DNA from 4 places in the Rossellomorea sp. DUT-2 genome. Region 2 is predicted to be linked to each of the others. Evidence: riboswitches for the same ligand, from Rfam matches in the RefSeq annotation. Region 2 holds a riboswitch; each other region holds the start of a gene.
What was found. Region 2 has a riboswitch for S-adenosylmethionine ahead of fbpA (Fur-regulated basic protein FbpA). Riboswitches for the same ligand answer to the same signal wherever they lie in the genome.
Positions count from the first base shown of each region.

Region 1: linked by a shared signal. The riboswitch ahead of ACOSV2_RS16590 (homoserine dehydrogenase) and the one ahead of fbpA (Fur-regulated basic protein FbpA) in region 2 are both predicted to bind S-adenosylmethionine.
Region 3: linked by a shared signal. The riboswitch ahead of ACOSV2_RS15595 (methionine ABC transporter ATP-binding protein) and the one ahead of fbpA (Fur-regulated basic protein FbpA) in region 2 are both predicted to bind S-adenosylmethionine.
Region 4: linked by a shared signal. The riboswitch ahead of ACOSV2_RS03915 (methionine biosynthesis PLP-dependent protein) and the one ahead of fbpA (Fur-regulated basic protein FbpA) in region 2 are both predicted to bind S-adenosylmethionine.

Region 1 is NZ_JBQPEO010000004.1:276,577-282,744, forward strand. It holds gene ACOSV2_RS16575 (helix-turn-helix domain-containing protein) at 1-83, shown strand, start outside; gene ACOSV2_RS16580 (hypothetical protein) at 123-383, shown strand; gene ACOSV2_RS16585 (DUF2254 domain-containing protein) at 428-1,813, opposite strand; SAM riboswitch class I at 2,074-2,184, shown strand; gene ACOSV2_RS16590 (homoserine dehydrogenase) at 2,335-3,582, shown strand; gene ACOSV2_RS16595 (aspartate kinase) at 3,627-4,823, shown strand; gene ACOSV2_RS16600 (L,D-transpeptidase family protein) at 4,899-5,393, opposite strand; gene ACOSV2_RS16605 (spore coat protein) at 5,510-6,148, opposite strand.
Region 2 is NZ_JBQPEO010000001.1:906,905-913,072, reverse strand. It holds gene ACOSV2_RS04500 (glycosyltransferase family 4 protein) at 1-207, shown strand, start outside; gene ACOSV2_RS04495 (NAD-dependent epimerase/dehydratase family protein) at 256-1,182, shown strand; gene ACOSV2_RS04490 (protoporphyrinogen oxidase) at 1,258-2,655, opposite strand; SAM riboswitch class I at 2,860-2,967, shown strand; gene fbpA (Fur-regulated basic protein FbpA) at 3,074-3,289, shown strand; gene ACOSV2_RS04480 (TVP38/TMEM64 family protein) at 3,484-4,053, shown strand; gene spoIIP (stage II sporulation protein P) at 4,136-5,299, opposite strand; gene ACOSV2_RS04470 (DUF2975 domain-containing protein) at 5,465-5,941, opposite strand; gene ACOSV2_RS04465 (flavin monoamine oxidase family protein) at 6,086-6,168, opposite strand, start outside.
Region 3 is NZ_JBQPEO010000004.1:38,903-45,070, reverse strand. It holds gene ACOSV2_RS15610 (HEAT repeat domain-containing protein) at 1-362, shown strand, start outside; gene ACOSV2_RS15605 (MetQ/NlpA family ABC transporter substrate-binding protein) at 463-1,284, opposite strand; gene ACOSV2_RS15600 (methionine ABC transporter permease) at 1,306-1,971, opposite strand; gene ACOSV2_RS15595 (methionine ABC transporter ATP-binding protein) at 1,961-2,974, opposite strand; SAM riboswitch class I at 3,046-3,151, opposite strand; gene ACOSV2_RS15590 (DUF2922 domain-containing protein) at 3,333-3,551, opposite strand; gene ACOSV2_RS15585 (DUF1659 domain-containing protein) at 3,588-3,806, opposite strand; gene ACOSV2_RS15580 (Glu/Leu/Phe/Val family dehydrogenase) at 3,934-5,313, opposite strand; gene ACOSV2_RS15575 (LacI family DNA-binding transcriptional regulator) at 5,477-6,168, opposite strand, start outside.
Region 4 is NZ_JBQPEO010000001.1:776,523-782,690, reverse strand. It holds gene metC (cystathionine beta-lyase) at 1-949, opposite strand, end outside; gene ACOSV2_RS03915 (methionine biosynthesis PLP-dependent protein) at 942-2,066, opposite strand; SAM riboswitch class I at 2,158-2,267, opposite strand; gene ACOSV2_RS03910 (tryptophan--tRNA ligase) at 2,392-3,390, opposite strand; T-box leader at 3,450-3,692, opposite strand; gene ACOSV2_RS03905 (metal-dependent hydrolase) at 3,759-4,385, opposite strand; gene ACOSV2_RS03900 (NUDIX hydrolase) at 4,482-5,108, opposite strand; gene ACOSV2_RS03895 (HAD hydrolase-like protein) at 5,122-5,778, opposite strand; gene ACOSV2_RS03890 (hypothetical protein) at 6,042-6,168, opposite strand, start outside.

The DNA.
Region 1 (6,168 bases), on a different contig from region 2:
GCAACTATTACATTCAAAAACTCTCCATTCATTATCGAATGGATGGGAGAGAGTCAAAAGGAAAGGAATGCGTTTTAAGCTGATGGTTATATGAACAGAAATTACAGTAAAGGAGTGGTTTGATGGAAAACCCGGATCGTTTAATATCATCATTTGATGAGGTGACATTAAGTGATTATAAGATGCCCATCATCTGTATATATTCCAGCCCGCAAGATTATCAAGGCATGTTTGTAGCAAGGATATTCGATGTCAATCAACCGACTCATTATATTTTGATGAGACCTACATTAGAAGCAATCAGAAGTGAAATTCCCGAACGCTTCTCGCTTATACCGAAAGCACAAGGAGAAGATTCCAGTATCGTCGAAACATGGATTTAATTCCTGGTAAAAAAGCTTCATCTCATTAATAGAGATGAAGCTTTTTACGTGTTTTCGTTGGCATAAGGGTAGAATTTACTTTCGATTCTCTTATATTCCCTAAGGTTTTCAGTTAGGCGTGCCAGCTTATGAACTTCTTGAAGAAGAAAGGTTTTATCTAATTCATAAATGACCTCTCTTTCAATATGATCAATGGTATTACAGGCAAATTCCCAAATGTCCTTGTGTTTGGATGGCTGGATGGATTCTGCAATGAGCGCCAGTGCCCGCACAATGTCAGTAATAATTAAATGATTGTCTTTAGCATAATGCCGGATATAGCCAAACCCGCGATACAGGTAATAATCAAATGCTTCGGACTGGAGAATGACCCGCACTCTTCTTTCCCGGTCGATCAAATGAGGAGTGAAGGATAAGTGATCCTCCACCGTCAGCATAAGGTCAGCCATTTGGTCAATCGTATTAGAAGCCGTTTTTGGATCATCATTTCCGAGTGCTTTGATCGCAACTTCAGCCAGCTTATGAATCCCCATTTGGAGGTCCTGGATTTCGGTCTCTTTATGCCCCATTTCAATGAAAGTGAGATAAAAACCATCCGAAATATCGTTGGTCTCAGGTCCCCAAATACTCATGATTTCATTGCCGGCCAATATATAATCTCCGACTTTGTAATGAAGTTGAATGATGATGTTATCCTGCATAGCCCGTTCGATCATTCCATGGAAATCGATTAACTGAATATATCCCGATTCCCTTGCCTGTATGTGAATGATGTTCTCCTTCTCATGTTCCATAAGGTCGCCATTATCTGTTGTTCGATGGGTTTCTAAATCATTTTTTAACGTCTGGTGGATCATCACTTCAGAAACCTGCTTCATATTGTACGTAATATTGTGTACCTGCATCCAAGTAGACGCATGGTTAATGAAGAAGATAAAGGTGACAGAAGTAAGAAAAGCGAGTCCGATCGTCATGATCGGGGCAGCCACAAACAGTTCTTCCTTTGAATTTCCGATAAAAAGAAAGAGGAGCAATACATATACAAAGCTGCCATTGAAAATCCCGAGGGCGTGCTGTGTTTGTTTGTCCGAAATGAAATCCAGGAGCATCCTGGGTGAAAATTGACCACTGAACATCGTGAGCACAACAAGCAGTGAATTCAAGGTGAAAGCACTGAGCGTCAGGATGGCCCCGATGAGTGTACTGACAAGCATGCGTGTAACAGATGCATCCATACTTAAGAAGTTAAAGGTATATTGAGAGATGTCAGCATACAGATCTAAATAGAGTGTGAGTGCTACAAGCAGTATGGAAAAACAAATATAAAAGAACGGCATATACCATATGGTCAGCCGAATCTCACGCATTCTCTGCCGTTTGGACATAAGCATATATTTTTTGATGGATAAGGGGAGCATTTTTTTCAGCATTATTGATCCGGTTCCTTTCAAATAAAGGGATATGGAATAGTTTTCCCTGGCAGAACAGGTTAAAACGTCTCTTTGCAAATTAGATTGATAAACTCCCAGACAGGGAGCAAATTTAAGTAAACCGATAGGGAATGAAGAGGTCTGTAATATTAGAAAGAATTTTTTAAAAATACTAAAAATAGTATTGACGAAGGAATGAATCCCCTTTATAATCCAATTCATACTCAAATAGAAAGTAATACCAAAACGAAACATTATATCTCTTATCAAGAGCGGCGGAGGGATAGGCCCGATGAAGCCCGGCAACCTGCAGGATCAGACTGTAAAGGTGCCAATTCCTACAGATTCCATGTGGATCTGGAAGATAAGGGGAGGAGCATGATCATTTAGCCCTCTTCTTAAAAGAAGAGGGCTTTTCTGTATACCTTTTTCTTTTCCGCTCATATCCCTCGAGTGGGTCTTCAACTGGAATGAATCATTCTTACGTATAAAGTGAAAAGTCGATAAAAGGAGGCTGAATGATGTCAACGATTAATGTGGCACTTCTAGGGTTCGGCACAGTAGGGCAAGGGGTCTGTGAAGCAATCGATACTCATCAGGACAGATTGAAGGAAGTCCTGGGTAAAGAGGTGAAGGTTAGGGCGATCCTGATTAAAGATCCCACAAAAGAGCGGAGCATTGAACCATCCATCAACGTCACAACGGATTTCCAAGACATCCTGGATATCCCGGACCTCGACGTGATCTTTGAAGCGATCGTAGGGGAAGAGCCGAGCTATACGTATTTAACCGAAGCCATTGAGAAGGGGGTTCATATCGTCACGGCCAATAAAGCGATGTTTGCCAAATATGGTCCTGAGCTATTGGAGAAGGCGAAAAGGAAGGGGATATCGGTCGGATTTGAAGCGACGACAGCCGGGGGAATCCCGGTGATCGGCAGTATCAGGCAGCTTCTGAAGGTGAATGAGATCAGACAAATTCAAGGGATCCTGAATGGTACGTCCAACTTCATCTTATCTCAAATGAGAAAAAGAGGTCTTGCCTTTGATACAGCCTTAAAGATTTCTCAGGAGAAAGGATACGCTGAAGCCGATCCGACAAATGACATCGAAGGCCATGATGCGTTCTATAAGTTGCTTATTTTAAGTCAAACAGCTTTTGGCAGACAGCCCGATTGGAAGAATATCCGACGTAAGGGGATATCCCACCTGACTGCAGAGTGGCTCCAGGCAGCGGAATCCTTTCGATTACGGTTTAAGCACGTAGGTTCTCTCCGTCGGGATTCAGTCGACCATATCCAAGGTGCAGTAGAGCCCATCCTTGTCCATGACACCCACCCTTTTTACGGTGTGGAGGATGTGGAAAATGCCATATCTCTTAAGGGCAGTCTTGTAGGGAGGATTACCCTGCTTGGTCCGGGAGCTGGAAAATTGCCTACAGGCAGCGCCATGGTAGAGGATTTCCTGTCGTTGATAGAGAGGAAGTATACAGACTCTGCCGTAAGTACCGTGAATACGGAAGAGGTTGTTGAAGAGAGCAGCCACCAATGGGTCTTAAGAATCCGTGAAACGGATGAATATCAAAACTGGCTTCCATCGTTCATTTTAAAGGATCGTATTCAGCTGGACGATTACTTGTACGTATTTGTTGAAGGCAGGAAAGAGACATTGGAATCGCTTCTTCGGACGCATGACCATATTCAAGCCGTCCCTATTTTAAAAGAAATACCGTTGGAAAATGAAGTGAAGACTGGAGCTGTTGTTTCTTAAAAGAAATCTTTAAAAATTTGGTCTGATGGAAAGTAGGGGTATCATTGAGTATGATCGTTCAAAAGTTTGGTGGAACCTCTGTTGGTTCTACAGATCGAATCAAACGCATGGTCTTTCATGTCATGAAAGAAAGAGAAAAAGGTCATGATGTCGTCGTTGTGGTATCAGCAATGAATAAAACGACTGATACACTTGTACGATTGGCAGGGGAACTTTCTTCAGATCCCAGTAAGAGAGAAATGGATATGCTCTTAAGTACCGGGGAGCAGGTGGCAATCTCCCTTTTGACAATGGCCCTGCACCATAAGGGACTGGAAGCCGTATCCCTGACAGGCAGACAGGCGGGAATCCAAACCGATGGAGTATTTGGGAATGCCAAGATTAACTCGATCGATACTGATCGGATAAAATCGGAGTTATCAAAAGGACGAATCGTCGTGGTAGCCGGTTTTCAAGGGATCACGGATAAAGGAGAGGTGACCACATTAGGCAGGGGTGGTTCGGATACGACCGCAGCTGCTCTTGCGGCCGCTTTAAAGGCGGATAGGTGTGATATTTATACGGATGTAGATGGAGTGTATACGTCGGATCCGCGTATCGTTCCCCGGGCTGCAAAAATTGACACCCTCTCCTATGATGAGATGCTGCGTTTAGCCACCATGGGGGCTGGTGTCCTGCATCCAAGAGCAATTAAACATGCGAAGGAACATCATGTGCCGCTTGTGGTTTGTTCCAGTTTGAATGAAGGAAGGGGGACCGTCATTAGCGGAAGAACACAGAGAAATGCCCCTATTGTCGGGGTAGCCTATCAGAAAGACATTTCTGTTCTGACAATGTTTGACTGTCAGGGTGGAGAGTCACTGATTCTGTATGATCTCGATTCCCATCATATTGAAACAGAAATCATTAAATACCAGGAAAATCTTGTTCTCATCGTTAAAGATCAGGATTTTCATGAGTTGAAAAGAATCGTTGGACAGTATGACCAAGCTTACTCTCATACAGAAGAAAGAGAGGATCTATCTAAGGTATCCGTGATCGGTCAGATCAAATCCACACATGAGGTAAAAGAGAAGGTTACCAACGTTTTTCATGACTACCATATTGCAAAGGCGTCCCTTTGGGAATCCCCCGTAGGATTAAGTGCACTGGTTGATAGAAATGATGTAGAAAAAGCAGCCAGGGTCCTTCATATGCACTTTGGTTTGGATTACGTGGAATCAAGGAGAGCTGTTTTGTGAAAGGATCGGAAGGTGGAACATTCTGTCTTTCACCACATGAAATAAGTGTATAGGCACTCCTATACACTTTTTCATTTATGGACTGATCAAAACAGGCGTACCGATTGGAACGATTCCCGCTAACTCCTCTACGTCTTTGTTATTCATTCGTATACATCCCTTGGACACGGCATTTCCAATCGAGCTTGGGTCATTGGTTCCATGAATCCCGTAGCTTTCTTTCGATAAACTCATCCACATCGTTCCAAAAGGTCCGCCGGGATTTGGTGCTTTGTTAATGATGATAAACTCCCCAATGGGAGTTTCAAAAAGTACTCTCCCCACTGCAATCGAATACTGCTTGATTTGAACCCCATCCTTGAACAAACGCAGCCACCGGTTGTTAACAGAGACCTGAATGCGGTAAGGGTTATTAGTTGTATCCGGAATCCCTGGTATCGTAATCGTTTGACCCGGATAGATCACATCCGGATCAATACCGGGATTGGCATTAAGTATGGAGGGGAACGGAGTCCTGTAATCTCTTGAAATTTGACTCAGTGTTTCTCCCACCTTGACTGTGTGAATCAGCTCAAACACCTCCCCATTTCACTCTCCCTCTATCCTATGTGCGTGAGAGAAAGTCGTTCAAGAAGATGAGCAAGTGAAAAAGCCTGCTCCTCTTAAATGGAAAGAGGAGACAGGCGCTATTGCGGCATGTTTGGTTGTGGAACGGTTGTATAGCTTTGGAGCATAAGGGTCATATCCTGTTCGTTTAATTGAGGAACCTGATAATAGCCATGCTTATTTTGATAGAGGAAAATCTCATAGCTCATTTCAATGAAATTCGGGACGCTGTCAGCTACGACACGTCGTAATACAGGGTTGGTCATCTCAAGGGCCGTCATGGCAAGAAGCATGGCCAATGACTTGGTTTGCCCCAGCATATAAGCAGACAAGCCTTTATCGGAAAGGTCGTTGACCGATTGATTCGGCTTCTTAGGTGCTCCGGGCTTGATGCCGTATGTGGTCGTATTGGTTTGAGTCATTTTGTATTGCTGGGTTGGCACAGTTGGGTCATGCCCTGTCGAAAAGCTGCCGACAATCGTATTATACATAGTCGTGACGAAAGTTGACTGGCGCTTAAGTATACCTTTAAGTTCAGGATCCTGAATGTGCTGATCATACATTTGATACTGATCGAGCATGCTGATGATCCCGGCTATGATCTCATGGGCATCAAAGAGCTCATGGCCCCCGTGGTTTTTACTTTCAGAGTTCATCATATTCGGCGGCATCTGAGTTCCTGGTGGTGTCATATTCGATGGTTGTCCTTGGTTTTGCATCTTTTTTCCCTCCTTGAAAA
Region 2 (6,168 bases):
ATCCCGGAAATGGTTCAACATGAAGAAACAGGCATACTTTGTGAACCAGGTAACGTTGAACAACTGGCACAGGCGATAAAGCGTTTCATAACGAATAAGGAAGAACGTCTTAGGTTTGCTAACGCTGCTGAATCCTATGCTCGTCAACACTTGACCAGCCAAGTTATGACGAGAAAAATCGAAAAGATCTATCAAACATATTTATGAAGAAAGGAGACTCATCATGAGGGAGAATGAACTGATCCAGGATCGCACATGAAGATTTTAGTTACAGGCGGTGCCGGATTTATCGGCTCACAACTCGTAGAAATACTGCTCGCTGAAGGTCATACCCCAATTATTCTAGACAACTTCTCTAATGGCAGGGAGGAAAACGTGCCAAGTGGAGTTAAAATATATAGAAAAAATCTATTATCCGATAAAGTTGAAAGAATTTTCGAAAAAGAAAAACCCGACATCGTTATGCACCTCGCTGCCCAAGTGAGCGTAGCTAAATCACTGGAAAATCCTGCAGAAGATGCGGCAGTCAATGTATTAGGAACCGTAAAGTTATTGGAGTACAGTACCAGATACGGTGTGAAAAAATTCATCTTCTCCTCTTCCAGTGCAGTTTATGGATATACAAATGAGATGATTAATGAAGAGAGCTCTACTAGTCCGATTTCCTTTTACGGTACCTCAAAATTAGTATCGGAAACCTATATCAAACTATTTAATAAGCTCTATGATCTTCCATACACCATCTTGCGATACGCCAATGTATATGGACCTAGGCAAAGGTCCGATGGCGAAGGCGGAGTTATAAGCATTTTTATTGAGCAACTATTAAAGATTGAAATACCAATTATTTTTGGGGATGGAAACCAGACTCGGGACTTTGTTTACGTAGAGGACGTAGCCCGGGCAAATCTTCTTGCCATCACAAACGCCGACAATCAAATCATCAATATTGGCACCAACACCCAAACCAGCGTCAACCTACTCTACACCCTACTTTCAAACCAACTACACTCTTCGCAAAAGCCAAACTACGAAGCGAAGCGGGAAGGAGATATTTTACACAGTCACCTCTCAAATTCGAAAGCTCTATACCATCTAAAATGGGAACCTCAATATGATCTGAACTCCGGTTTAGAAAATACTCTTGAATATTTCAAAAAGAAAATGAAGAATGACGAATGATTTCATAACCCGTGCAAACATAAAGGAAAAGAGCTTGGAAAATTCAAAGCTCTTTTCCTTTATTCTTTATCTCCCTCAACCATTCTCCTCTAACTCATCTATAATCCATTCTGCAGTTTTCTTCCCATTTTGAATACACGCGCCAATACCCACTCCGAAGTATGAAGCACCTGCCAGCTTCACACGTGGCAGCTCAGTTGCGAGATTTTCGTCTAACGATTGTACAGACTGACTGTGCTCAAGATGGTAGTTTGGCATTAGGTCTTTCCAGTTCGTTACTTCGACAGAAATCGGATCTCCGTCTATGCCCACACTTTTTCTGATATCTTCAAGTGCCGTGCTTACAAGTTCTGCCTCGCTAAACTCTTTCAACTCATTGTAATGGGGGTTTGTACTTTTATAAAAAAGTCTCAATAAAAGGTTTTGATTATTGGATGTATGCTTCCACTTCCTACTCGTCCATGTGCATGCATCACATTTCACATCTCTACCGCTTGATACGATAAAGCCTGTTCCATCAGCAGGAAGTTCATCATCTGGAATGTTAAATCCAAGGTAAATCGAAATAAGTGAAGAGTTTTTCAATTTGTTAAAAACAGGTTCAAGGTTTTCATGAGTCAGAATCTTCTGGGTTATGTCATGAGGTGTTGCGAATACCACATAATCCGCTTTAAGCCTCCCGTGACCATTAAGAATCAGCTCATATTTGTCTCCTGTTTTTTGGAGCTTGGTTGTTTCTACTCCCTTTAAAAATGTCCCATTGGAACATTTTTCTTCTAAACGGTCAATGATGGTTGATAATCCATTTTTAAACGAGATGAACTTTTTATTGGATGCCCCTTGGAATTTTTGTCTATTTGCAGATAGACCTTTAATGATGCTGCCGTATTCGTTTTTATATTCAAGTAAGTATGGGAGTGTCGAAGCCATTGTGAGCTTATGCAAATTTCCAGAGTAGACCCCTGATAATACTGGAGCTACCTGCTTCTCAACAAGTTCCTTACCCAGGAATGCTTCTAAAAAATCACCGATGGAACTCTCTTTTGTAAACTGAGTATTCTCCGTTTCAAGGTCTTTAAGTGCCTCAGTCTTCCCTTCTTCTGAGACCAGGGTGCTATTTTTGAGAGACTCAACGGACATGGGAATTCCAAAAATCGTATCTTGGGGTATTTTGTGTAATTCCCCATTTGTATATATGTAGGATGTGCCCGTTTCATTATAGACGAGTTCCTCTTGAAGTTGAATTTCCTCAACTAGAGGAAGCACCCCTTCATTACGGGCTACGATTGAATCTGCTCCCGCTTCCATAATGAATTCGCCTTCTCTTATGGTTTTAATTTTTCCGCCGAGCTGCCGATCTCGCTCGATTAGAATTAACTCGATCTCTATTTCTCGTTCTATAGACATTTTTTGAAGATGGTACAGAGCTGTTAATCCTGTAATACCTCCACCTACGACAACCACTGTCTTCATACGATTCACTCCAATAATTGCGTTTATGTATACAGATTATCATGTTTTTTGTTGATTAGAAAAAGATTCTGTGTCTGAATTGGTAAAAAGTATAGGAATGAGAGTCAGTTCCAATCATCTATTCTATACCCATCATCCAATTCCTAGTTGACAACTATGAATACTTATATATATAATATAATAAATCCATTACAACTATATAGCCGCTTATCCAGAGAGGAAGAGGGACTGGCCCGATGATGCCTCAGCAACAGATTCTACATTGCAGAACACTGTGCTAATTCCACAAGCATTTCGCTTGGAAGATGAGTTGAAGTTTGATACATAAAGCCTTCTTCTTATCTACTAGGAAGAGGGCTTTTTAAAATGAAAGAGCCTCTTCCTCTGCTCGTATACATTTATAGAGGAGTGATTAAATATGGGGAAAATTCTTCAGGAAGCGATTCATCATCGAAGAAACGAGTTAATAAACAAATTAATTGTCCACAACATATTCAAAAAAGGGAACAAGCAATTATTTGAATTGACGCTCCTGGAACTTGAGGATGAATACAATTATCTTAAAAAGGAATGCCATCCGCATAGCGATGTTGGCTCAATTCATTGGAAAAATCGTGGAAAATCAAGCAGTTAAAAAGCAGCAATCCAGGAATTGGATTGCTGCTTGCTTATTTTTCTTTACTTAAACTATATGTCTGCATTCATCTGCACACCTTTGGCAATGTTCATGATCATGTTTCTTATCCACTCCTTACAAAATAAAATTGTTCCAAAAGGATTCCAGATGTATTATTCTGATAATCTAATCTCTTACAAAGGAATTAAAATATGACTTACACACTGCAGCATTTCATGAACGAATTTATCGCCGTTGATAGTTGGTCTCTCATTTTTATCAGTATAACCATCAATATATTCATCAGTATTCTAGGCTTCCTGCCAAGTGTTTTCTTGACGGCCTTTAATATTTCCGCATTTGGGTTTTGGCCAGGAGTCGGAATTTCCATACTTGGTGAATCATTAGGGGCCATTGTTAGTTTTTACTTGTATCGAAAAGGAATAAAGTTTGCAGGTATTGATAAGGTTCTGTCTAACAAATATTTTCTCAAATTAAAAGAAGCGTCAGGAGCGGAATGGATCTTTCTTTTATTCTTATTTCGCATGGTTCCGTTTGTGCCTTCAAGTGTGGTAACCGTTGCCGCTGCCTTCAGCTCTATTTCTATTGTTGTCTTTTCTATTATCAGCTCTGTCGGGAAGATTCCTTCGTTGTTGATTGAGGCATTCGTGGTGGTGAATGTGCTGGATGCAGATAAGGGTACGGGTATTTTGTTGGCTGGTTCAGTGGTGGTGGGGATATTTTATTTGGGATATCGTTGGAGGAGGAACATTAGAAGATAATTGAGGCCGTTACGGAAACGACTCTCCTTGGGAACAGAAAAAAGACGTCCACCACGTGGCATACGTCTTTTCTCCCTATCACTTATTGAGCATTCACCTCGACAGCATCCTTCTTGTAATATTCTGCAAAGATCTCGGCGAAGGCTTCTGTAGAGTTATACAATTCCACTAAGTTATTTTCCACTCCGCCAAACTCAAGTAACATGGCTCTCTCGGTTAGGTCCTGATTGTAGACCCCGTTACCTTCTGCTCTTGTTTTGATGAAGACACCCCGGCTGATGCCAGGATATTTTTCCTCCAGTTTAGCATTCAATTCCTTTGCGATCTTAAGGTTCTTTTCGAAGTTTTTGTTTTCTTTTCCTACGATAAAAAATAAACGTGCATAGTTTTTACCATTAATGGTTTTGGTAGTGATGCTTCGTGGCTGAGAATCCCGATGGATATCAATCAGGTACGTTAGGTCATCGTTTTGGGCAATGGCTTCTTGTACTAGACCCCTTGATAACTGATAGGATTCAAAATATGTCCATGACTTGTCTTTGAGAGCTTTGTTTACATCTGTCTTATCCTGGACTGCTCCAATCCCCCTTGCTTCAAGCTCTTGCTTCAATTTGGATCCGACAGCAATGACGTTGACCTTCTCGTTGGTACTGGCTGGATCTTTCGAATCGTTATTCTTAATCAGCGGGCTGAATGCTTCCCAACTGTGTGAATGATAGATGTAAACGGATTTTTCATCAATCTCTTGAACACCGTCTCCTGAGTTGTTGTTGGCCTGATCGATTTGGCTCTGATCAATTTCCTGATCTTTCAACTGATCTTCTGTTGGAGCCGGTGATTCATTTGGGAGGTTCGTAATGTCTGTCCCTTTCCCTGCAACGGCTATGTGAGTATGATAATTTTCGATCCCGGGGATTTCCCGTCCAAATAAACTACGTGGATCAAGGAGTGAAACGTTTGTGACGCTTTCCAACCAATCAAAATCACTGTTTAATGCTTCCTCATTGGTAGCTCGCAGTCCAGTCATCTCCTGTGACAACATCATAAGAAACGTTTCCTTTGGGACGAGTTCGGACATCGATGAATAAAGTAAACTATCCACCCTCAATTTAATAGCCGTCGACGAAATCAACCATACGGTCAAATACATGAGGACAATACCGATCAATACTACCCGAATGATGGCTTTCATAGAGACGAATACTAGTGGGAATAAGCTATTGTTGTTTCGAGACTTATACGACATCATCAGTACCCCTATATAAAGTATTTAATAGTTAACCTTATGCAGGGGGGGGATAGAGTAGAAGGTTTTTTCCGTGATTCGGTCGGATTTCCTAGATCTTACAGGTTTGCATTTCCCTCTTAACCAGAATCACATCAATATAATGATAATCGTCATATACTCACCTCATACAGTTAAATCATTTTCAGATTTTAGTTCATTTGCATTCTTCAGCAATTCCTGAAGAACCGCTGCGAAAATCGAAATGGTGACAGACGCAAAGCTGATAATAATCCCAACCATGGCAATACCCGGATGAAGAGCATTTTGGATAAGTAGAAACACTATACCTGCCACATAAATGGCAGTAATCAGTAAGGCATACAGTTTAATTCGTTCAAGAGCCCTTATTGCTTTTCCTGAAAAAGCATGCTTCTTTTCAATACACTTTAAAAGCTTAAAAGCTTGATACAGCGCTAAATTAAATGGAACCGCTGTTAAGTATAACCCTATTAGAACCGGCCATTTCAAATAAGCGAATTCCGGAAATAGATCAGCCGAATGCTTTGCCATGGTTGGCAACCAGACAACACAAAGGATGAATACAATCGCTCCTAGTGCCACTACTGCCCCTTTTAAAAAAATCGTCGTTCCTCGTTTCATAACACACCTCTGATACCATGTTTTTCTAAATTATATAATGATATTTATTGTTTTCCAATAAAATTTTATTGATGTTGTATTCTCTATTAAATACTTCTTATACAAACTAACAAACGCATGAGCAAACTCATGCGTTTTAAACCCTTATCTGCTATTCACTTCATTGGCTGCCCTCACCCCTGACTCAATCGCCCCTTCGATCCAACCATGAAAGGAGGACGTGTGCT
Region 3 (6,168 bases), on a different contig from region 2:
AAAATGCGCTCTTGAGATTATTTGATCAAACAGCTGACATTACCGCAAAAACGCTGATCTCAGATTATTTATGCCAGCAGTTATCAACAGACGCGATTCCAAAAATCGAAGTGTTTATCGAAGAGGGCTATGATGCAGGAATGTTATGCCTGGAAGAATCCCTCTATGTCAACTGCATCATGAATGGGATCGATCATCCGAAACTTCCACAGTGGAGAAGTTTCATTGAAGACGTGGAACACCAATCAATGAAAGAGCAACCACTCCTCGTTCCACAACCCGTCCAAAACAGAGACAAAGTCGGACGCAACGACCCTTGCCCATGCGGAAGCGGCAAAAAATATAAGAAGTGCTGCCTATAAAATTAGGGACGGACCTCCGCATTCAGCGGAAGCCCGTCCCTTTCACATTCTTATACTAAATTTCCTGATTAGAGGTCCGTCCCTCTATTCCATAGTCCCTCTACTCCATCCACTCCGGCTTACCGAAGCCTTTAAATTCTTCATCGATGATTTTCTCGAAACCGTCTGCTTCTACTACTGCTTTGATGTCTTTCGCCAGCTGTGAGTTAACGTCCTTCGTATTTACAACCACTCGGTTTCGATACTGGTCAGGCATGTCCTCCAGCTGAAGTGCATCAAGTAAGTCCATGTCAGCAGCTAGTGCGTAGTTCCCTGGAACCGCAGATAGATCAACGCTGTCAACGGCCCTTGGAAGCTGAGCCGCTTCGATTGGTTTGAACTGCAGGTTTTTCACGTTTTCAGCAATGTCTTTTTCTGATACCGTCAATGGATCTGTATCCGCTTTTAACGTGATCAGCTTAGCATCTTCCAGGATCTGAAACGCTCGTGCTGCGTTCGTTGGATCATTCGGAATCGCAATGGCACTGCCTTCTTTGATGTCTTCAATCGAATCGAACTTCTGTGAGTAGATTCCCATAGGAGCCGTTGGTACAACAATCACTTCGGATAAATCCATGTTGTGTTGCTTTGCGAAAGTTTCCATGTAGATTTTATGCTGAAAAAGGTTCGCATCCAGATCTCCCTGAGCCAGTGCGTTATTCGGCTGGATGTAATCACTGAATTCCTTCACTTCCACCTTGTATCCTTTTTCTTCAAGACCGGGCTTGATTGCTTTTGTCACCATATCACTGTATGGTCCGGATGTAGCCCCGATGGTCACTTCTTTTTTACCTTCCGCACTTGAACTTGCTTCGTCCCCTCCGCAAGCTGCAAGAATGCTCATTGTTACCGCTAATGCCACTAATAAAATCCACTTTTTCACTTGTTGTTCCCCCTAAAGTAGTTATCGTTTATCGACTAATCGTGCAAACACATCACCCGTATATTGGATGAGTTGAACCAAACAAATTAAAATGACGACGGTCGTGATCATCACCGTGTTGTCATATCGGTAGTACCCGAAGCGGATCGCCAGGTCACCGACTCCGCCTCCACCGACGATGCCGGCCATGGCTGAATAGGCAACTAAACTGATCGTTGTAATCGTAACAGCTTGAATCACTGCCGGTCGCGCTTCCGGTAACAGCACGTCCTTGATGATCATCCAGGGACTCGCCCCAACGGATACCGATGCTTCGATCACTCCTTTGTCAATCTCCCTGAGCGATGTTTCTACCATTCTCGCAAAAAACGGAATTCCCGCTACAGAAAGTGATACGGATGCTGCCGTCGGTCCGATCGTGGTACCGGTCAATAATTTGGTTAATGGTAAGAGTGCGACTAATAGAATGATGAACGGAACCGAGCGCACCATATTGACGACAAATCCAACCACCTTTTTGATCAAACTATTTTGTAAAAACAAGCCTTTGTCTGTTACGAAAAGAAGAATCCCGAGAGGTAATCCCACCAAAATCGCAACTCCCAGGGAAATCCCCACCATATACACCGTTTCAAAGAAGGCTTTATTCAATTCTGGTAAAATCGCAGTCAATGAATCAGGCAGCATTTTCAAGCACCTCCAAGCTCTGCGTCTTCAACGTGATATATTCAATCGCTGCCTCGATCTCTTCATGGGAGCCGATCAGTTCCATGATAAAAATCCCGAGTGGCACTTCCTGAATATATTCAATCTTGCCGTGAAGAATATTGCCTCGCACTTTGTATTTCTGGAACACTTCTGAAACGACGCTTTCCTCTGCGATCGATCCTTTGAATTGGATTTTGATCAGCTTTCCTTTTCTTGATTCCACAAGGTGTGGCGGTAGTTCAAATTGAAGGATCGTTTCAATGAATTGTTTCGTTAAAGGCTGCTTCGGTTCGGCAAACAGGTCGTAAACCGGACCTTCCTCCACGATTTTCCCATCCTGCATCACGGCCATCCGGTCGCAGATTTCTTTCACCACTTCCATTTCGTGGGTAATGAGGACGATCGTCAAACCCAGTTCTTTGTTGATCTTTTTCAATAGCTTCAAAATCGATTTCGTCGTATTCGGGTCAAGTGCCGATGTCGCTTCGTCGCAAAGTAAAACAGATGGGTTATTCGCCAAAGCTCTCGCAATTCCGACTCTCTGCTTTTGTCCTCCGCTGAGCTGGGCCGGATACGCGTCGGCTTTGTCTGAAAGACCGACCATATCAAGGAGATCGACGACCCTGGGCTTGATCTTCGCTTTCGGTACACTGGCCGCTTTCAAGGCAAAAGCCAGATTGTCAAACACCGTTTTCGATTTAATCAGGTGAAAATGCTGAAAGATCATACTCGTTTTTTGACGGGCGAGTCTTAGTTGTTTGGACGTGAGCTTCGTGAAATCCTGTCCGTCAATGATGATCTCACCCGATGTCGGGGTTTCTAATAGATTCAAGCAGCGAATGAGTGAACTCTTCCCCGCTCCACTGTATCCGACGATTCCAAAGATCTCACCCTTTTCAATCTTTACGGAAACGTTATCGACACCGACCACCGTTTGCTTTTTTGTACTGTACGTTTTCACCAAATTCCGAATCTCGATCAATGTGCACACCCCTTTTTTCATCCAATAAAAAATGCCTCTTTCAACTGAAAGAAGCATCGCCTGTTTATCTCGACTTATCTCTCAGAATGAAATCATTCTGCAGGAATTGGCACCGTTCCAATACTGGAGGTTGCCGGACGTCATAGGGCCTGATCCCTCGGTCACTCTGGATAATTGAAAGTATGTAATTTTCTAAATTCTTATCTTATAGAGGATAATACTGGGTATCGTAGGGGAAGTCAATAGGGGATTTTCCATATTCTTTATGTAAGCGTTATCTTTGTTGATAGAATAGGGTGGAGAATTTTTGTGAACATGAAAAAAGTGTCCCCCAATTAAGGAGAACACTTTCACTCGATTACATCACATCATAATCCGTCACATTACGCTCGACCACTCGAGCTCCTTCCACACTCACAAACATTCCGTTCGAGCTTCCAAACACATTGGTCGCGATCAGGTTATCCATCGCTGCTTTCACCGTCACCGTATCAATCGGCTCGATCGGGTCATTGATGGATAGTTTCCCTGACTTCCCCGTTTCCGTCAGGAATTCCAGTTCTAATACTTTTGCCATACCGTCTCCTCCTTTCTATGAAACTATCGATTGTCCTTACTCGTTAATGTCAAAGGTTTCGACCTTCTCGATGTTGTTTAATCCCTTTGATGAAAGACTTGCCACGGATAAAGCCGCGCTGTTCATCTCATCCGCCGTTGCCAGTGCATTGATGTAGCTATACGATTTGTACACAATCTTAGGATTCCCTTTCTCATCCAGACCATCATTGTAAGCCAATCGTATTCTCGTAGATTTCAAATCCGCTGTTGCCATGTGCCTCACCTCCTTTCACCCTTTATATAGGGGATAAGGAGAGTGATGGACACCCCCTTTGAAAAAAAGAGGGACGGACCTCCACTCCTAGCACCAGCTCCTAGGAATGGAGGTCCGTCCCTCGTTCTTAATAAAGTTTCCCTTGCCTGTATAGAACAGTGGATAGTTTCATGACGGAGTGGATGTAGCAGTTTTGGCGAAGTGGGAATGGGTCGCCGAAGAATAGTGGCAGGACGGTCTCCATGGTTGTTTTCATTTTGTCGTAGAGGAGGTTGAATACTTCTTCCTCTGTGTAGAACTGGGTTTCCCGTCCTTGCAGCCATTCGAAGTAGGAGACGATGACCCCGCCGGCATTTGCCAGGATATCAGGGATGATGATGACACCTTGATCACTTAAATATTTATCCGCTTCTGTTGTAATTGGAGCATTGGCTCCTTCCACGATGATTCTTGCTTTCACCTTTTCTACATTATCCTTGTGCACCTGATCCTCTAACGCCGCTAACATCAGGACGTCCACATCCAGGTACAAAACCTCTTCACGGTCACGTATCTCTGCCTTCACGCCGATTTCCTTCAACTGTTCATCCTTCGTGGGAAGATCTCCCTTATTTTTCATTGTAAACTCAACCAATGCCGGAATATCAAGACCATCCGAGTTGAACAACGTCACATTCCGGTCACTCACCGCCACCACTTTATTCTGTAAATGAGTGGATTGATGGGCTTCAAGTGCCGCAACCGAACCTACATTCCCGAATCCCTGCACTGAAATCGTCAAGGGACGGTCCTCAAAATCGAGAGCTGTTTTCGCAAAGACATTATCCGTCTTCGTTAATAGACTCTTCTGTTCCCTTACAAAATCATGAACGAGATAGCGGAATGTAAAGAATACACCCTTTCCCGTCGCTTCTCTCCGGCCTAACGATCCGCCGTTCACAACGCTTTTTCCCGTAAAGCTCCCTCTATAAGGCATTCCCGGCCGGATGCTCTTGTACTCCGCCATCATCCAGTCCATTTCACGTTCCCCTGATCCCATATCAGGAGCAGGGATATCTTTATCGGGTCCAAGGACATCGCTGAAATATTGGACATACTTCCTCGCAATCAGATGAAGCTCCTTCTCCGTATACTCCCGTGGATTCAGGATGATACCGCCCTTCCCTCCACCGAATGGAACATCATGAAGGGCATTTTTCAACGTCATCAAGGAAGCCAGATTCACGACCTCTTCCTCATTCACCGTCTCGTGAAAACGGATCCCGCCCTTATAAGGTCCCAGGGCATTATTATGCTGAACGCGGAATGCAGGGATCCGGACCACCTTTTCATCCTCCAATGGAATCCTTAAATACGATTTATGTACGTGGTTCGGTGTCGATAGAATGGAAGTCAGCGACGTAAACGCTTTCTTTCTTGTCTCACCTTTCACTTCGGGCAAAAAAGATCCATCCTCTAGTAAAGCATCCAATGACTTCTGAACAATATCTCTCGTTTGGCTGATCAAATCGGGTCCCTCCTATAAATTCAAAGAAAATAATGGTATATACTATAGTGTTACCCTGTCACCCCTGGTTAAAAACGACTATTCTTAAACTCTCATATCGACATCTCCCGCCAAGCAGACAAGACCACACCCTTAAAAAGATGTGGTCTTCAACAGATGCGATTTAATGACTGCTTTTTCTAATGACAAGCTCGGATGAAATAAACACTTTATGTGTCACTTTCTGCTTCTGCTCAAGACGCTTCATCATGAAGTCAACAGCCGTTTCCCCCATGATTTCGGTTTGGACTTTGACAGAACTAAGTGGCGGATACACATACTTCGCGACACTTATATCATTGACACCGATGATATTCACCCGGTCGGGTACACTGATCCCTTCCTCATGAAGAGCGCGCAGGGCACCGATGGCAAGGGAATCATTTCCGCAGAAGAAGGCCGTCGGCAGTTTGTCCCCGTGCTCGGCGATCGCCTTTTTCATTAAGTCAAAGCCATCGTCCACCGTAAAAGCACCGACATACATGGCGGATTCTGACAGCATCCCTTTTTCGCCAAGATAAGTCTTGAAAGTAGCTTCCCTGGAATCAGGAATATACTCTCCGCCATTTTCTTTGTATGTTTCCCGGCCCCCGATATAGCCGATTTCGGTGTGTCCTTTTTCAAAATAATAGTTCAACACTTTTTTCGTAGCGATGGAGAAATCAGTGAGAACAGAATCGAAATCCTCACCCTCTGGACTGAAGTCAACGAATACGATATTCTCTGTTATGCTGTGGAGCTCCTGCACCTGTTTCGGACTGAACTTTCCGATTGCCACCACACCGTCGAATTCTTCTTTCTTCATTTCCTCGAAAT
Region 4 (6,168 bases), 130 kb from region 2:
TTTGTATGAGTTGCTTCACTTCTTCTTCCCCTTTTAATCGGAAGGAAAGAACCGCTCCAGGACCCTCTGCTTGTCGAATTTGAATTTCACGACCTGGATGATAGCTCAATCCTGGATAATACACCTCTTCTACTTCCTTTCTTTTTTCTAAGAAGGTCGCAATCTTATAAGCCGATTCTGATGATTCCTTCAATCGTACATGCAGTGTTTTCAGCCCTCTTAAGAGCAGCCAGCAATCCTGAACACCGAGGACAGCACCAAACGAATTCTGCAAGAAAGCAAGTTTCCTGGCAATCTCCTCATTTCCCGTTACGGCAAGCCCTGCCAAGACATCACTATGTCCGGCAAGAAACTTCGTGGCACTGTGCAGGACAACATCCACACCTAGACTGATCGGTCTTTGCAGGAGGGGAGTCATGAATGTATTATCAAGAAACGTTAAACATCCATTCGCCTTGGCAAGTTTTACGACTCCTTCAATATCGGTGATATTCAGAAGCGGATTGGATGGTGACTCCATATAAATCACTTTCGTATTGTGCTTAATTGAACAAGCCACTTCATGTAGATCCTTCATGTTCACAAATGAGTATGCAATCCCAAACTTAGTGAGGACCTCGGTAATCATTCTGTATGTCCCACCGTACACTTCTTCTGATACAAGAACATGATCACCACTGGACAATAATAAGAAGCTTGTTGAGATTGCCGCCATTCCGGATGAAAAGGCAAAGCCCCTTACCCCGCCTTCTAATTCAGCGATCGTTTCTTCAACGGTTTCCCTCGTTGGATTCCCTGAACGGCTGTAGTCATATGTGCCATACTGATCAAAATCCTGTTGATGGAAAGTTGTTGCATGATGAATCGGCGTAGAGACCGCTCCTGTTTCTTTATCAACTCCGTGAGAATGAATGAGTGACGTCTGAAGTGAAAATGGTTTTTTACTCATACGTAAGCACCTCTTTTTCAAATTGTTGAAAAACATTCTCCAGGTCTTCAATCAAGTCATCAATAAATTCAATTCCTACAGAAAACCGCAGGAGTCTGTTGCAGATACCAAGCCTTTTCCGTTCTTCTTCAGGAATGTCTGCATGTGTTTGGGTAGCGGGATAGGTGATAAAACTTTCGACCCCTCCCAAACTTTCAGCAAACGTAATAACTTTTAAGTGTTGGAGAAAAGGAGCAACCCATTCTTCCTTTGCGATACGAAAGGAAAGCATGCCGCCTTTTCCCGGATATAAAACGTCTGTCACACATTCATGCTCATCAAGATACTCCGCTAATTTTCTTGCGTTTTTTTCGTGCTGAGCCATTCTGAGACTAAGGGTTTTCATCCCTCTTAATAAGAGCCAACAATCAAAAGGAGCGAGAACCGCTCCGATTGAATTTTGAATGGTATAGATTTTTCCCGCCAACTCTTCTGTGTTTACGACCACAACACCGGCCAATACATCATTATGGCCCCCTAAGTATTTCGTGGCGCTGTGAATGACAATGTCTGCGCCTTCAGCGAGCGGCTTTTGCAGAACAGGTGTATAGAAGGTATTATCCACAATTAAGAGCAACCCGTTGGCCTTAGCAATGCCGGCAATCTCAGAAATATCTGCTTCATTCATCAATGGATTGGTTGGGGTTTCAACAAAAATGGCCTTTGTTCTGTTTGATATTTGTTCTTCTATGGAGCCAATATCACTTGTATCGACGAAATGAAATTTGATGCTATATTGTGCCTCATACTGCACGAATAAACGGTAGCTTCCTCCGTAAAGGTCTTTCGAAACAATCCATTCATCCCCGCTGGAAAATAAGCTGAGAATCGCCTGAATAGCTGCCATCCCCGAGCTGAAGGCAAATCCTCTATTCCCCTCCTCCAATTGAGCCAGGGTGTCTTCCAAGGTGGCGCGGGTTGGATTCCCAGTTCTTGTGTAATCATAGCCTGTCGATTGGCCAATCCCCTTATGTTCATAGGCAGTCGATAAATGAATGGGTAAGCTCACAGCACCCGTTGCAGGATCTTTTCGGTTTCCTGCCTGGACAAGCATTGTATCAATATGTTTATTCAACATTCTTCTCTCCTTTTCTATCTTGAATACGAAAAGGGAAAAAACAAAAAAACCTTCTTAGTGAAAATAAGAAGGTTTTGTACATTCGTTCTCCCTCTTATCGTCCAAGTTGACATCAACTTGCTGGAATTAGCACCATACCAAAACTCGCGGCTGGTTGCTGAGGTGTCTTCGGGCCAGTCCCTCTACCTCTCTTGATAAGAAACTATTTGATTTTGTGAAAAATAACTTTCCCATAACTTATAACATAGAAGAAGAAATGTCAATGAGAATTATGAATTATCTGAATAAAAAATATTCATTTTACGCTTCATCAACATGTTCTATTTCAATGATAAATCCCTACTTTCCTTTTAATCTCTTTCATGAATGGGATTGTTTTTTCCCGTGCTTTTTTTGCTCCATTTTGTAAGATGACATCCAGCATATGAGGGGAGGCCATCAGTTCTTCATATTTCGATCTTGGTTTCTCGATAAATGAATTCATTACTTGGAATAGCTCTTTTTTCGCTTCCCCCCAGCCTATTCCTTCTTGAAATCTCCTTCTCATTTCTTCAACTTGATCGGAGGTTGCAAATTCTTTATAAAGAGAGAATAAGACGGATGTTTCAGGATCCTTAGGCTCTTCAGGAGATGAAGAATCTGTTTTGATTTTATTGATTAGTTTTTGGAGTTTTTTTGGTTCTTCAAATAATGGAATGGTGTTGTTATAACTTTTACTCATTTTCCGGCCATCGAGTCCCGGTAGAACAGATGTTTCTTCCTGTATAACATATTCAGGAAGAACAAATGTTTCTCCATATTGTTTATTAAAGTTTTCTGCTATGTCTCTTGCAATTTCAACATGCTGAATTTGATCTTTTCCAACAGGAACCAGTTCCGTTTGGAATAAAAGGATATCCGCCGCCATTAATATAGGATAAGTGAATAAGCCCATGTTGACGCCCGCATCCATCTCCCTGCCGGCGGAATGATTTTCTTCAACCATTGATTTATATGCATGGGCCCGGTTCATTAATCCTTTCGGTGCAAAACAAGACAGAATCCAGCTCAATTCAAAGATTTCAGGTACATCAGATTGACGATAAAAGATCGCTCGATCAGGATTCAAACCTAATGCTAACCAAGCCGCTGCCACTCCATAAGAGAGTTCTTTCATTTCATGCCCATCATGTATCTTCGTTAAACCATGATAATCCGCAACAAAATAAGCTGTATTGTAGGATTGGTTCTCTGTCAATTGTAATGCCGGTTTGATTGCACCAATATAATTCCCCAGATGAATACGTCCTGTTGGCTTAATCCCCGTCAAAACTTGTTTTTCCATAACAATTCCCTCCGCTCAAAATAATAAAAATAAACACAAAAAGGGCTTCTCATCCTCTAAAAAAGGACGGGAAACCCGTGGTGCCACCTTCATTCGCTTACACTTTAGTAAACGCGCTCATCTGTACAGAAGTCGCCTTCGATACATCGTCTCTTTTATCGGTGAGACCCTCCGCCATAACCTACTTAATTTCAGCCTGGATGCTCAAAAGCCCATTCAACGATTTCACCATACTGATTCTCACCAGCCATCAGCTCTCTGAAATGTTTCGTTCGTCTACTCTTCTTCCTCATCGCATTTAACGATATAAAGTGTTTCCATTATTTTAATGTATCGGGAAATAATGGTCAAGTGGGTGTAAACACATTTTAGATTTCTTTAGATGAAAGAGGAAGGAAAAGCTTTATGCCTCTCTTATTGAAAGGAAGAACTTTCATATCCGCGATCAGATGACTGGCATATCCAATCACACATGCTTCAAATACCCCATCAATCATTAAAGATGACTCTAGATAATGAGCAATCGTGCCATAATATAAAATGCCAAGTACAGAGTGAGTATAACTTCGATGTGAAACGAATGAGGCAATGAAAATATAGATACCTAACAACCATAACCATGTTTCATTCAACTGCCAACCGCATGCTGTCACACCGATGCCTGTAATCATCAGCATTCTTCTCTGTGTAATGAAACTTGCGAGAATCATCATTCCAGCACCATATCCTATACCAAGCCATCGTTCTTTCCCAATTCCTTCAAGATAGCTGTATACCATCATTAAAAAACCAATGATTTGTGCCACTGCTCTGATCATTTTTGGTGAAAAAGTAACCTTGTTACTAAGCTTTCCGTCAATATCCATATCAGGCATGAGTCCGGATACCCCGCCTATTGCCACAAGTGCGGCCGTTATGTCAGGACCAGATCCAAATGAGTTGGCCACAATAAATCCTGTTGCTGCTCCAATTGCCATATGTGCTGTGCCGTTCAAGTGTGTCCTCCTACTCTCTTATCACATTATGTATGTACTAGATTACTATAATAGCCTTAATTATCCATATTGACCATGGGAAGTACGAATTAATTTCTAAAGATGAGCCGATATGCGCTCAATAATTTCAAGAAGGTAGGATCTTTTATGTGGAACAAAGTGATGGTAACTCACCCTCTGCTTAATGAAGTCCTTTTTCCCTGTTTCATTAATAAGAAATCCTTCTACGGCGATTTCCTCTTTCGTTTGTTGAACGAGCGCTTTAAAGTCTTGAAGAGTCGAACGGAAAATACCGGACACTTCTTCTGACTGAAGTTGAAATTCGTCATATGCAACCGGCTTGGAATACAGGAATACGTGAGTTAGTTCCCGATCAATCATATCCCGTTGAATTAACTCCCCTTTTACGATTCCTAATGATTGAAGTTCATCTATCGTAAGATGAAGTCCAAGCTCTTCATGAACTTCTCTCACACCGTCTTCAATCTTCTCCTGTGACAAGATATGTCCAGCGGCGGTAATATCAAGTAAGCTAGGGAAATCCTTTTTCTCATCACTTCTCATTTGGAAATAAATATAGGTCTCTCCACAAATTTCATCATAATGCACAAGCCAACAATGAAAGGTTTCATGCCAATATCCCTTTATATGCACCTCGGAACGACTGGCTGCTCCAAGCCTATTACCGTATTCATCAAAGACGGCTAGTTGTTCATCCTCCACACGAACCCCTCCTTTATTTCATTTCCTCCAGATACTCTTTAACCTCCAAAAGATCTTCAACCACAATATCCGCTTCACGTAATTCTTTTTCCTGGGAAAAATCAAAAGCACAACCTATCGAAAGAAAGTGGTTTTCCTCTGCTCCCTTGAAGTCAGACAATCTATCTCCAATCACAACCCCATGGGTAAGTTTGTGATCCTCCTTGATTTTTCGAATCAACTCCCCTTTGTCATCTGATTGTATTTCCTGAATGCTGTAGCTGTCTAAGATCCACCGATCCAAGTGAAAGTACTCGACGATCGTCTTTAAATAATGAGGATATCCGTTGCTTGCCACAAAGATCGGAAACCCTCTCCCTGATAAATAGGCTAATATTTCTTCCGTATGCGGATAGAGAGCTCCCTTTCCTTTCTGAATATTTTCAATCAGTTTTTCATGAAATACATCATTCGTTTTCCCATGTATATGTAAGGGATGATGAGGTAAAAGTGTTTTCCACACAACTGAAAGAGGGACACCCATAATTTCTCTGTATATTTCAAGAGGTGTATCCCCTTTCCACATTCCTTCATCTCTAAGTTGTTGAAAGGTATCATGAAGTGAAGCTTCTAGAATACGATCCGTTTGAAATAACGTTCCATCCATGTCAAAAATCATTGCAGCTTTCATCTATATTCTCCTTTATTGCCTTTCGTACATTAATATGTTCGACGAATTATGCTTAATTCACTCTCTTGCTTATATATAAAATAAACCTTCTACAATCATAACAAATTCACGGCCAAATGAAAGCAGCTATGTATTTTAACATGATATTTGCTAGGGGCTCTGTCGACTAGTGAGTGCTGGATGGTAAGGAATTTCATAAAAAAACACACAAGGACGCTTCTCTTGTGTGTTTACTCGTTAAATCGGTGTATAGCTTGTTTTCTTTAAGATGCATTTGGAAGATAAAAGAGGACCGTCAACATCATGCCGATAACAGAGAAGATCACGATACTTACTGCTACAGACTTGTGAGACTTTGATAAATGTTTCTTCTTTAACACGTTAAAAAAC